One region of the Bacillus bruguierae genome, then DNA from elsewhere that is predicted to be linked to it. Evidence: predicted binding sites of a transcription regulator. Region 1 holds the regulator's gene; each other region holds the start of a gene.
What was found. Region 1 encodes Rex, which represses fermentation and respiration genes when NADH is low (regulators of the CRP and FNR family bind a similar motif). Its sites were predicted from a motif close to TTGTGAAATATTTCACAA; they were not measured.
Positions count from the first base shown of each region.

Region 2: a site for Rex is predicted at 1,757-1,774, ahead of WAZ07_RS07565 (lactate permease LctP family transporter). Genes of this name have one in related genera too.
Region 3: a site for Rex is predicted at 2,520-2,537, ahead of scfA (six-cysteine ranthipeptide SCIFF). Genes of this name have one in related genera too.

Region 1 is NZ_JBAWSX010000032.1:6,866-11,016, forward strand. It holds gene groES (co-chaperone GroES) at 1-1, opposite strand, end outside; gene WAZ07_RS25845 (CPBP family intramembrane glutamic endopeptidase) at 345-1,073, shown strand; gene WAZ07_RS25850 (YdiK family protein) at 1,076-1,273, shown strand; gene WAZ07_RS25855 (redox-sensing transcriptional repressor Rex) at 1,300-1,929, opposite strand; gene WAZ07_RS25860 (ABC transporter ATP-binding protein) at 2,113-4,038, shown strand.
Region 2 is NZ_JBAWSX010000003.1:180,750-184,900, forward strand. It holds gene WAZ07_RS07550 (YkvA family protein) at 213-575, shown strand; gene WAZ07_RS07555 (metal-binding protein) at 608-1,099, shown strand; gene WAZ07_RS07560 (hypothetical protein) at 1,363-1,536, opposite strand; gene WAZ07_RS07565 (lactate permease LctP family transporter) at 1,959-3,620, shown strand; gene WAZ07_RS07570 (DUF2642 domain-containing protein) at 3,679-4,151, opposite strand, start outside.
Region 3 is NZ_JBAWSX010000015.1:20,949-25,099, forward strand. It holds gene WAZ07_RS20235 (undecaprenyl-diphosphatase) at 100-699, shown strand; gene scfB (thioether cross-link-forming SCIFF peptide maturase) at 767-2,158, opposite strand; gene scfA (six-cysteine ranthipeptide SCIFF) at 2,289-2,438, opposite strand; gene WAZ07_RS20250 (amidohydrolase) at 2,750-4,151, opposite strand, start outside.

The DNA.
Region 1 (4,151 bases):
TGAACAACAACCTCCTCAATTTATTATGTAAATTTTATGTTTATTAGCACTCTAATACCTTGAGTGCTAACACACTTATTATAATAAAGAATCTCATTTTCTTTTGCAAGTGAAAAAATCGTAATTTTTCGGAAAACTATTCCACCCCCTCCCCAACTTGTTTAAAAACTTTTATGATTTACTTAATAATTACATAAGGGAAAACTGCAAAAAATCCATTTTTAGATTCCGTCGTTTTTTCATCTTCTCCTATGTTACAATAAGAAAGATGCCATAATTTGTTTTCTCTATGGATAGGGCATTTTCCTTTTTCTTTACAAAAAATTCAAAAAGGAGTTACGAAATTGAAGAGACAATATTGGTGGGTTATTGTTACATATATTTTGATGCAACTATCAGGGATAATTGGAGGATGGATCCTTCTAAAAAGCGGAGTATACAATAATGGACATCGGACCTTTGAACAAAAAGTTCAACTGGCAACTGCACACTGGGGACTGATTAGCTTCTTTATTGCTCTTATCATTATCCTTATGTTACTACGCAATGATACACAATCAGAAAAATGGGAGCGTGGAAAAACAAATATTCTTGCTACGATAGGATGGATTATTTTAGGAGTTTTTCTTGCTTTATTCGCCCAAGTAATTGCCGGCACAATTGAAACACAAGTTTTTAAAATTAAAGCTGAATCAGAAAATACACAAAACATTATCGAAATTATAAAAGCTGCTCCATTATTTATGATTGTTTCATCTATATTCGCTCCCATTCTTGAGGAAATTGTATTTAGAAAAATTCTATTTGGAACACTATATAAACGATATAACTTCTTTATCGCAGCGATCGTGAGCTCGCTTATATTTGCTCTCATTCATTTTGACCCTACACATTTATTAGTGTATATTTCCATGGGGCTTGTTTTTTCATTTTTATACGTACAAACAAAACGAATTATTGTCCCAATTATGGCTCATGTTATGATGAATACAAACGTTATGTTAATTACATTTGTACTTCGTCCATATCTAGAAAAAGCTGAAAAATTGCAAGGATTCATCGGAGGATTTTAAACATGCGAAATTCACCATTTGTTATGGCAACTTTGTATTTTCTTCTAGGGTGTATTTTTACATACTTAGCAATTACAAGTGTTCAAGATACAATTTGGAACTTTTACACACTATTGCTTGCCGTAATGGCAACGATTGATTTTAATTTTGCACTTCGCCTTCTTTTTTCTAAACCGAAAAAAGATAGTAAGAAGAAATAATAAAAACGCAGGAAATTCCTGCGTTTTTATTGTGGATAATTTTTCAAAAAGTACACGAGCGTTTGTAATTCTACTGCTAAATCAATATGATGAATTCGAATATGTTCTAATATGTTTAATCTAGCAGGTGTAAAGTTTAAAACACCTTGTATGCTCGTATGCGATAAGCGATCTGCTACAGATTGTGCAACAGAAGCAGGCACTGTTAATATTGCCACTTTTATATCATCTGATAATCTCTCTTCTAATTCATCCAGATGATATACTGGAATCCCTCCGATTTCTTTCCCAACTTTCTCTTCATCAACGTCAAATGCCATCTCAATTTTTGTATTATTATTTTTTGTAAAATTGTAATGTAAGAAAGCCGTACCTAAGTTACCTACCCCAATTAATGCTACGCGTGTTACATCATCTTGATCAAGTGTTTCGCGGAAAAACGACAATAAATAATTCACATTATAACCATATCCCTTTTTCCCTAATGCCCCAAAGTATGAAAAATCTCGTCGAATCGTCGCTGAATCTACTTTCACCGCTTCACTTAATTCTGCAGATGATACGCGTTGCTTACCAGATAACGATAAGTTTTGGATAAATCGATAGTATAGAGGCAATCTTTTGGCAGTCGCCTGCGGAATTTTAGGCTGCTCCATGCAACCCCCTCCTCTCTTCCTATCTGTTCAAGTGATTGAAACATATACAGAAGTTTAGCATTGAAACTTTTCCTTGTATAATAGAGAGAGAATTTCTCTATTTATGTTCAACTATACACTATTTTTAGTATGATTGAGAAATATAATCATGGCAAAGTTAAGAAATTATTTGAGGTGAAAACATTGATTTTACTACAAGTGAATAACCTTTCCAAGCTGTATGCGGCTGAAGTCATTCTTTCAAACATTAAGTTAGAAGTACAGACGCGTGATCGCATTGCACTTGTCGGGCGTAACGGCGCTGGAAAGTCTACATTATTAAAGATTATTGCAGGAGAATTATCCCATGACGGCGGAGAAATTATAAAACCGAAAGATGTATCTATCGGTTACTTAGCACAGCATACTGGTCTTGAAACATCGTTAACGATTTGGGATGAAATGCTAACAGTATTCCTCCACTTACAGCGCATGGAGAAAGAACTCCGCAGGTTAGAACAAGAAATGGGAAAAGAAGAAAATTTCACAAATGAAACTATTTACGAAAAACTATTAGCAGAGTATGATCGCCTACAATTAGATTATAAAAATGAAGGCGGCTATCAATACGAAGCTGATATTCGCTCTGTTTTAGGTGGACTTGGTTTTCCTTCAGAAACACACGAAGCGACAATCTCCACATTAAGCGGCGGACAAAAAACTCGTTTAGCTCTTGGTAAGTTATTATTAACAAAACCAGATTTACTTATTTTAGATGAGCCAACCAACCATTTAGATATCGATACATTAACGTGGCTGGAGCAATATTTACAAGGTTATCCTGGTGCTATTTTAATCGTTTCACACGATCGATACTTTCTAGATAGACTTGTAACGCAAGTATATGAAATTTCTAATAAACAAAGTCGAAAGTACACAGGAAACTACAGTAAATACTTAGAACTTAAAGCGGCGCTATATGAACAAGAAATAAAACGTTACGAGAAACAGCAAGAAGAAGTAACAAAATTACAAGACTTTATCCAAAAAAATATTACTCGTGCTTCCACAACAAAACGGGCGCAAAGCCGCCGAAAACAATTAGATCGTATGGAACTTATGGAAAAACCAATCGGTGATACAAAATCTGCTTCTTTCCACTTTGATATCGATAAACAAAGCGGTAATGATGTATTACAAGTAAAAGATGTTACCATTGGTTATAATAACGAGCCAATTATTCAAAACATTCATTTCCAATTAACAAGAGGCGATAGTGTTGCACTTGTTGGCCCAAACGGAATTGGAAAATCTACTTTATTAAAATCTCTTGTGGATAAACTTCGTCCTTTAAACGGTAATATTTCGTTTGGTTCCAACGTTTCTATCGGATATTATGACCAAGAACAAGCAAACTTAACATCATCAAAACGTGTATTAGACGAGCTTTGGGATGATTACCCGATGCAACCAGAAAAAGAAATTCGCACAGTACTTGGAAACTTTTTATTTTCTGGTGACGATGTTCTAAAGCCTGTTTCTTCTTTAAGCGGTGGACAAAAAGCACGTTTAGCTCTTGCAAAACTTATGATGAAAAAATCAAACGTACTTATTTTAGATGAGCCGACCAACCATCTGGATTTAAGTAGCAAAGAAATTTTAGAAAATGCGCTCATTGATTTTCCAGGAACTATTTTATTTGTTTCCCATGACCGCTATTTCATTAACCGCATTGCCACAAAAGTGATTGAGTTGTCCCAGGGCGGAGCAGCGGAATACCTAGGTGATTATGATTATTATGTAGAAAAGAAAAATGAAATGCTAGAACGGGCAGAACTCGAAGAACAAGAAACAAATAAACCTGTACAAAAACAAGTGGCACAAGAAAAATTAAATTATATTGAAGAAAAAGAACGTAAAAAGCAAGAACGCCAACGTATGCGTAGAGTTGAAGAACTAGAAGAAAATATCGCGACAATTGAAGAACAAATCATGGCATTAGAAGAACAACTTTGTCTTCCAGAAGTATATGCTGATTACGAAAAAGCCAGTGATATTACAACAGAAAAACAAACACTTCAAGAACAATTAGAAACATGTATGGAAGAATGGGAAGAATTACAACTGTGAAAAGGTTAGTGGTTACACTGACCTTTTTATTTATCCCGCTATTCGTGGCGGTAAGACCCTCAATGATGGAAATTTCACTTTATCCACAGTATTATTCACATATTGATCTTTAT
Region 2 (4,151 bases), on a different contig from region 1:
AGTAACGTTGCCAAGCTAGAACCTACACTATATTGTATGTGTGTAAAGTTTGCTTATGTTGTAAATAAACTCGGTATATATAGAAATAATATGAAATTTCCATTAGCAGGAAATCCTCTCCTGCTAATGAAGTGCTCTTATCAAATTTCTTTATTTTGTCACAGATTGATCGCGAATAGCGGTATAAAAGAATAACGAGGGGAGATTTCATAGTGAGAGAGAAATTTTCGGTCGAAGCGTTTTGGAATAAAGTAAAATATGCGGCGATTAAGGCAGGACATTCGGTTATTTATACTAGTTTGCTCCTGTTTTATGTATTGCAAAAACGAGATGTTCCAAAACGAGTAAAGCTTGTAATTGTTGGTTCTCTTGCGTACTTTATTGCACCGCTTGATGCGATTCCTGATTTTGTAGCTGGACTTGGTTATACAGATGACTTAGGCGCATTAACAGCTGCACTCGTACAAGCTGCTATGTATGTTGACGAAGAAGTGAAAGAACAAGCGCGTACAAAACTGGGAGAATGGTTTGGTTCTGATGTGGATACGTCACTTATCGATCAAAAGTTAGATTAATGCAGTGAAACGTCTAACGGAAGGAATGGGATATGCCGTCAGGAAAAACACACACGAAGATAAACTTAGTTTCTCTTCCTATTGTATTATTTATGCTCGTTTCTTACGGGGTAACAAATTTTGATTTTTTGCTTACGTTTGCGATTGGATTTATTGTTGGAACTTATTTTTTAACACCCGATTTAGATATTCATAGTGCCGCTTATCGGAAATGGGGATTACTTCGAATCTTTTGGTATCCATATCAAATTGTGATGCCGCATCGATCACCGCTTACCCATACAATTATTATCGGTGATTTAATTCGTCTTCTCTACATGCTGCTTGTTTTCTCACCATTTTTATACATGTTAAATAAAACGGTGTTAGAGGGAAAGCTAGCAGAGATTGCAAAGGCACATGAGGTAGGAATTGTCACGTTTGTACTGGGTGTTATAGCTGCTAGCACATTACATATTATAGCGGACAGTGTGAATACAAGGCGGAAAAGGATGATGCACCGCAAACGGAGAAAGAGAAGATAGTAAAAGCACTTGCACACTGCAAGTGCTTTTATTCTTATATATACCGGATTATATTGAAAGTAAAATAGGGAGCTGACTAAAAAAGTTCATTTTTCGGTAAGATCCAGTTCAGCGGCTCGACTACTCATATGTTGAATATCATCGAAAGGTAGATATATTCTGTCGAAGCGTCGATATATCGGTGGACACGGAAAAAAGAACTGACTTCAAAAGGCACTTATGTGCCTTTTGGGCCAGCTCCTTGTTCCTTATATACAAATATACTATCTAGCTGTGACATCTTTCACTGCTTCAGAAATACGATCAACTGCTGCTTTTCCAGCATCTTCAACAGTATCGATAGCATTTTGCATTGCGTCACTTGTTGCTTCAATGCCGCGTTTTGTTTTATTACGCCCTTCGTCAATAGCAGATTGATTTCGGTCTTGCTTATCCATTCGCTATCCCTCCTAAAATCAGTTTTCAACTTTAGTATGAGAAAATATTATTTTACTATTCACGAATTAGAAAAGCTGTAAACAACACTGCTATTTGAACAAGTGCATCAGTTCCGGCTGTTATTTCCTATGTTTAGGTTATCATTTGTTGAAATTTGATAGAGGAAGATTTTCTTTATGTATTAAGTAATTAAAAAATGAACATATAATCATACCACAATTGTGAAGAAGTGAACAAAGAAATTGTGAATAAAATTCGAAAAATAGGATTGTAAATAAAGGAAAATATGATAAAGTATAAATAGCACATCGATGAAAACGTTTTCCTAAACGTTTTATTTTTAGACATAAAGGTCTGATGACCTGGTGGTCTACTTATATGATTGTTAGAGAACAGGGGATACTAGAGAGGAAGAGGGACTATGAGCACATGGACACAAATTTATGATCCGCTAGGTAACATTTGGCTTTCGGCAGCGGTTGCAATGATTCCAATTATATTTTTCTTTTTAGCGTTAGCGGTTTTTCGTATGAAAGGCTATGTTGCGGGATTTATTACAGTTGTATTAACAGTTATAATTGCACTTTTCGTTTATAAAATGCCATTTACGATGGCGATGGCAGCAACCAGTTATGGCTTTGCTTATGGATTATGGCCGATTGCGTGGATTATCGTTATGTCAGTGTTTTTATACAAAATCTCAGTAAAAACAGGACAGTTTGATATTATTCGTGCATCAGTTCTTTCTATTACAAGTGATCATCGTTTACTTGTCATCTTAATTGGCTTTTCATTCGGAGCGTTTTTAGAGGGGGCAGCCGGATTTGGGGCACCGGTAGCAATTACAGCAGCGCTTCTTGCGGGACTTGGTTTAAATCCGTTATACGCAGCCGGGCTTTGTTTAATCGCAAATACAGCGCCGGTAGCATTCGGAGCTATGGGGATTCCGATTTTAGTAGCTGGTCAAGTAACAGGTATTGACCCTCATAAAGTAGGGCAAATGGCTGGGCATCAATTGCCGCTTCTATCATTATTTGTTCCATTTTTCATCGTATTTTTAATGGATGGATTAAAAGGTGTGAAACAAACGTGGCCTGCATTATTTGTAGCAGGCGGCTCGTTCGGGGTTACGCAGTTTATTACAGCAACATACCTTGGGCCTGAGCTTCCAGACATTACATCGGCATTAGTAAGCTTAGTGAGTTTAGCATTATTCTTAAAAGTATGGCAACCAAAGGAGATTTATCGTTCTGGAAAAGGACAAGCAGAAGCTGCGGCAACGGTAGCTGCTGGTTCTACAATGAATTTAACAACAGGAAAAGTTTTAAAAGCATGGTCACCGTTTATTATCTTAACGGTAATGGTTGTTATATGGAGCCAGAAATTCTTTAAAGGTTTATTTGTTCCAAGCGGCGCGCTTGAAAGTTTAGTGTTTAAATTTAAAGTTCCGGGTCTGCATAATTTAGTAATGAAGGCAGAGCCGATTGTTAATAAACCAACGCCGTATGAAGCTGTATTGAAGCTTGATATTTTATCGGCAACAGGAACAGCAATTTTAATTGCATGTATCATTACAATGTTTGTTTTAAAAATGAGTCCAAAACAAGCAGTAGCTACATTTAAAGAAACGTTGCAAGAATTAAAAATGCCAATTCTATCAATTGGATTAGTACTTGGTTTTGCATTTATCGCAAATTACTCTGGACTTTCATCAACGTTAGCATTAGCGTTAGCGGGAACGGGAAGCTTATTCCCATTCTTCTCACCATTCCTTGGATGGATTGGGGTATTCTTAACAGGATCAGATACATCTGCAAACGCATTGTTCTCAAACTTGCAAGCAATTACAGCGCAGCAAGTAGGTGTAAAGGAAGTATTACTTGTTGCGGCAAATACAACAGGTGGTGTAACAGGTAAAATGATTTCGCCGCAATCGATTGCAATTGCATGTGCGGCAGTTGGACTTGCTGGGAAGGAATCGGATTTATTCCGCTTCACATTGAAACATAGCTTATTCTTTGTAACAATCATCGGCATTATCACATATATTCAAGCTTATTATTTAACTTGGATGATACCTTAAAAGGTAAAGGAGCTGACTTAAAAGGGGGAGAATTTCCTCTTTTGAGTCAGCCCTTTTATTATTTATGATTTTGATACGGAAAATGGATTGCTTTAATATGGTGTAAATTAAAATGAAAATGCTGGTTACGTGCTGTAATAAGTTCAATTTGATTGTCGGTCACTTCAACTAACTTTCCGATCTTATAATTTGTTGCACCTAAATCGAGTAAGATAATTTGTTGTTTTAGTTTTTTTATTTGCTCAGAAAACGTACGAGCAAGCGTAAGTTTGGAGGGTGCTGGCGATAGTTTCTCTCTTTCTAAGCCATAAGGCGTTTCTGCTTCTTTATACGGAATAAGATATTTTACGTGATGAAATGGGATGTATAACGTTTGATAGACAGGTGAGAGGAAGACAAAATAGTCATTCATAATATGAGTGACATACCCATGTAAGAAATGTTCATATGATAATGCAAGTTCAATAAATTGTCCTTTTGCTACTTGCAATGTTTTTCGAAGCGAAATGGCGGATTCAGTTGATATCATAT
Region 3 (4,151 bases), on a different contig from region 1:
GGTTGGTATTTTTAGATGAGTACAATAATCAAAACTATGAATGTAATGAAGGTATATGGCAATCAGTTAAACACCTTACTATAAAGGAGGGATTTGAAAATGTCTTTTTCCCAATTCAATATTGATATTTTTCGAGCAATTAATGATTTAGGTAAACAATATTCATTCCTAAACTCAGCCATGGTATTTTTGGCAGAATATATGGTATATATTTTTGGTTTAATTATTATAGCTTATTGGTTTACCGGGTCCAGAAAAAGTAGGATGATGGTTATTCAAGCGATGGTTGCTTTTGTGATTGCTGAGGTGATTGGAAAAATAGCAGGGAAATTTCATTTGAATTATCAACCGTTTGCAGTATTGCCTGATGTTAATAAACTTGTCGACCATGCTGTAGATAATTCATTTCCTAGTGACCATACGATTCTCTTTTTTTCAATTTGTTTTTCGTTTTGGCTTGTTCGTAAAAAGACGGGGTGGTTATGGATTATACTTGCATTTTGTGTAGCGATCTCTCGTATTTGGGTAGGGGTTCATTATCCTTTTGATGTTGCAATAGGGGCTTTAATAGGATGTGCTTCAGCGTTATTTTCGTATTGGTTAGTACCGAAATTTTCTTTTATCAAGCAATTGCTTACTCTATATGAAAGAGTAGAGAAACATGTTTTACCATCCAAAAACAAATCAAAGGGATTTTGAGTATACAAGTATAAAAACCTTTAAAGAGGCTGAGCATAAATCTCAGCCTCTTAGTATATTGTTGTACTTATTCAGCTTTTTTCATAGCTCTCATAGATTCAGCCACTTTAACCATCATGGAACATTCGACTCTCTTACGGAAGATGTCACAACTGAAATCGTAGATTCCATTGATGGAGCCGGTTGCATGCAGTGCGTTGGCAGGGCAACCGCCACTGCAGTAAAGCTTCGCCCAGCAATCCTGACATTCTGGCTTTGAATAGCAATTGTTTTCTTTAAATTGGCACTGCGTCTCTTGTTTTGTGATTCCATCCCAGATGTTTCCCATACTGTATTCTTGGTCCCCGACGAATTGGTGGCAAGGGAAGAGCTCGCCCCATGGTGTGACAGCGAGATATTCGGTTCCTGAGCCGCATCCGGAAATTCTCTTTTGAATGCAAGGGCCTTCAGAAAGATCAAGCATGTAATGGTAGAAGGTGAAGCCATTGCCTTCTTCCCCACGCTTTAGCATTTCCTTGGCGAGAATTTCATACTGGTTGTAAATCTCAGGGAGGTCCTCCTCGGTCAGTGCGTATGGTTCCCGGGGATCACAGATGACCGGTTCCATCGAGAGTTTGTCGAAACCGAGATCTGCGATATGAAAAATGTCATTGGTGAAGTCGACGTTGTTGCGAGTGTAGGTTCCACGCACATAGTATTCTTGATCTCCACGCTTTTCGACGAATTCTTGGAACTTTGGAACGATATAATCGTAGCTTCCTTTTCCAGTTACTGTTTTACGCAGGTGATCGTGGACTTCTTTTCTACCATCAAGGCTTAATACGACATTGTACATTTCCTTATTCAAGAAATCGGTGACCTCATCGTTTAAGAGCATGCCATTTGTAGTGAAGGTGAAGCGGAAAGTTTTTTTGTACTCTTTTTCTTTGCTTCTTGCGTAAGTGACAATCTGTTTAACAACTTTCCAGGCCATGAGCGGTTCTCCGCCGAAGAAATCGACGTCGAGGTTTCGGTGGTGACCGGAGTTTTCCAATAAGTAATCAATAGCTCTTTTGCCAACCTCATAGCTCATAATCGCTCTGCTTCCATTGTATTTTCCTTGGCTGGCGAAGCAGTATTCACATGACAGGTTACATGTATGTGCGACATTGAGGCAGAGGGCCTTTACATAAGTTTGGCGATTTCTTAAATCAATTGAAAGGTCTTTATATTCATCCTCAGTAAAGAGTTGCCCATCATTTTTCAACTCTTCGAGATCTGCGATTGTTTCTCGAATGTCCTTCTCAGAGATAGCGGAATCATATGCGTATTTTTCTAGCATCATTGTTACGATTTCTTCCGCAGAAGTAGTCTCATAAAGCGCGATGATTCCATAGGTGAGATCGTCGACAACATGTACCGATCCACTGTAGGTATCGAGTACGATGTTGTATCCGTTTAGTTTATATTGATGAATCATACTTGATAATCAAGCTCCTTTTATCTATAAAGTAAAACTTCCCTCAATAGGGCTTCTTTTACTGCCTGTTAATACGGGATAAAAATGGCCGCCCATCTGGAAAGCAGTTGGGCGGTCCGTTTTTTGTTTTCTATCTGTTCATTGTGTTTTCACACTTTTGATTTGCAACTCCGCAAGACGTTTTGCAAGCTGATTGGCAAGATGTTTGGCATGCACCACATCCACCATGTTTTACCGTATCCATCAGTTTACGAGTGCTTAGTGTTACGATTCTTTTCATAGCGTATCACTCCTTTTTAAAAATATTTTTTTAAGAAACAAGCTCAATATTTGTGAATGTTTTCACATTTAAAATCACTTTTTGTGAAATGTTTCACATTGATAGTTAAATTTTGTGAGTACTTTCACATTAATTCCAGTAATAATTTTAACAACACCTTTGGTTCACGTCAATCATTCGCAGTCTTTTGATACTGCAGAAATTCCACTTGATTGTGCTTCTGCTTTTTCTTCGCCACTTTTTTGTCAAATAAGTAATAGGGAATGTAATCCCCACTTCAAGCGGTGCCAGCTAGTCAGTGGGGAAGAGGGCTAATGGAAATCTGTATGACGATACGTTTCTTTTCCTTCCAAAAGAGTAAGTAAAATTTTTGTTTTATAAATATCATGTTTTGAAACTTCAAATAAGTTTTTATCTAATACAACAAGGTCTGCTTTTTTGCCAACTTTAATAGATCCAGTTTCTTTCTCTAAAAAGTTTGCATACGCTCCATTTATTGTATAACTCTTAATTATATCCTCTAAGCTTACTTTTTCCTTTGGATTCAGAACATGTTTTGAATTTGTATTTTGTAAATCTGTACGAGTTATCCCCATCTGAATGCCAGCTAAAGGAGAAAAGTATGCTCCTTGTGTAATCGGATAATCACTAGAAGAAGCCATTAAGACGCCTTTTTTTATGAAACTTTTCATAGGATATTGTTTATTTGCACGCTCTTCTCCTAACAAATCGACAGCTAGTGAAAAGTATCCCTCATCTTTGAGAAACCATGTTGGTTGGGGAACTCCAATGATTCCTAGGTCTTTAAAGCGCTTGATGTCATTTTCTTTTACTAATTGTAGGTGTGTAATCTTATGACGACTATCACGTTTTCCATTCTGTTGCTGGGCAGCTGCGAAGGCATCTAACGTTTCTGTTGTTGCAGCATCACCTATAGAGTGAATATGAATTTGGAAGTTCTCTTGATCTAGCGTCTGAATCATATGTGTATATGCTGTTTTCTCCCAAACTGGAACACCATAATAATTTGGTTTATTGTTATACGGCTCATGTAAATAGGCCGTTCCTCCTTCGATGACACCGTCCATAAATAGTTTAACAGTATTCATTTTTACTAATGGACCTTGTAATTTTTCACGCTGTTTCTTTACATATGGAATACGATCCTCGCCTTCACTTGGTTGAATTGTAAGTGCAAGGTTATGCCGAACAGATAATGATTGTTCCTTTTCAAGCGTTGTTAAGGCCTCAATAACAGCGTCCTGTTGCGGGACAACGACATCATTCACTTGTGTGTACCCATTACTTGCCGCCAGCTGCTGGAAAGTTTTTAATGCTTCTTTATATTGTTCCGTATTAAATTTCGGTAATTTGTTTAAGACAAGATCTGTTGCTGTATCACGAAGAGTACCGGACGGTTCCCCGTTTCCATCACGTTCAATTACTCCTCCATCAGGATTTTGAGTATCCTTTGTAACCCTTGCTATTTCAAGAGCTTTAGAGTTTACCCAAACCGAATGATAATCCTCTGAAATTAAAGCGACGGGAATATCTTTGACAACAGCATCTAATAATTCTTTTGTCGGACCCGTTGGCGGGAAAAGGGTATTGCTCCAACCAGCACCGTGTATCACTTCTAAATCGCTGTGTTCTTTAGCATATTTGTCCACAGTTTGAATATATTCTTCAATTGTTCTAACATTTACTAAATTG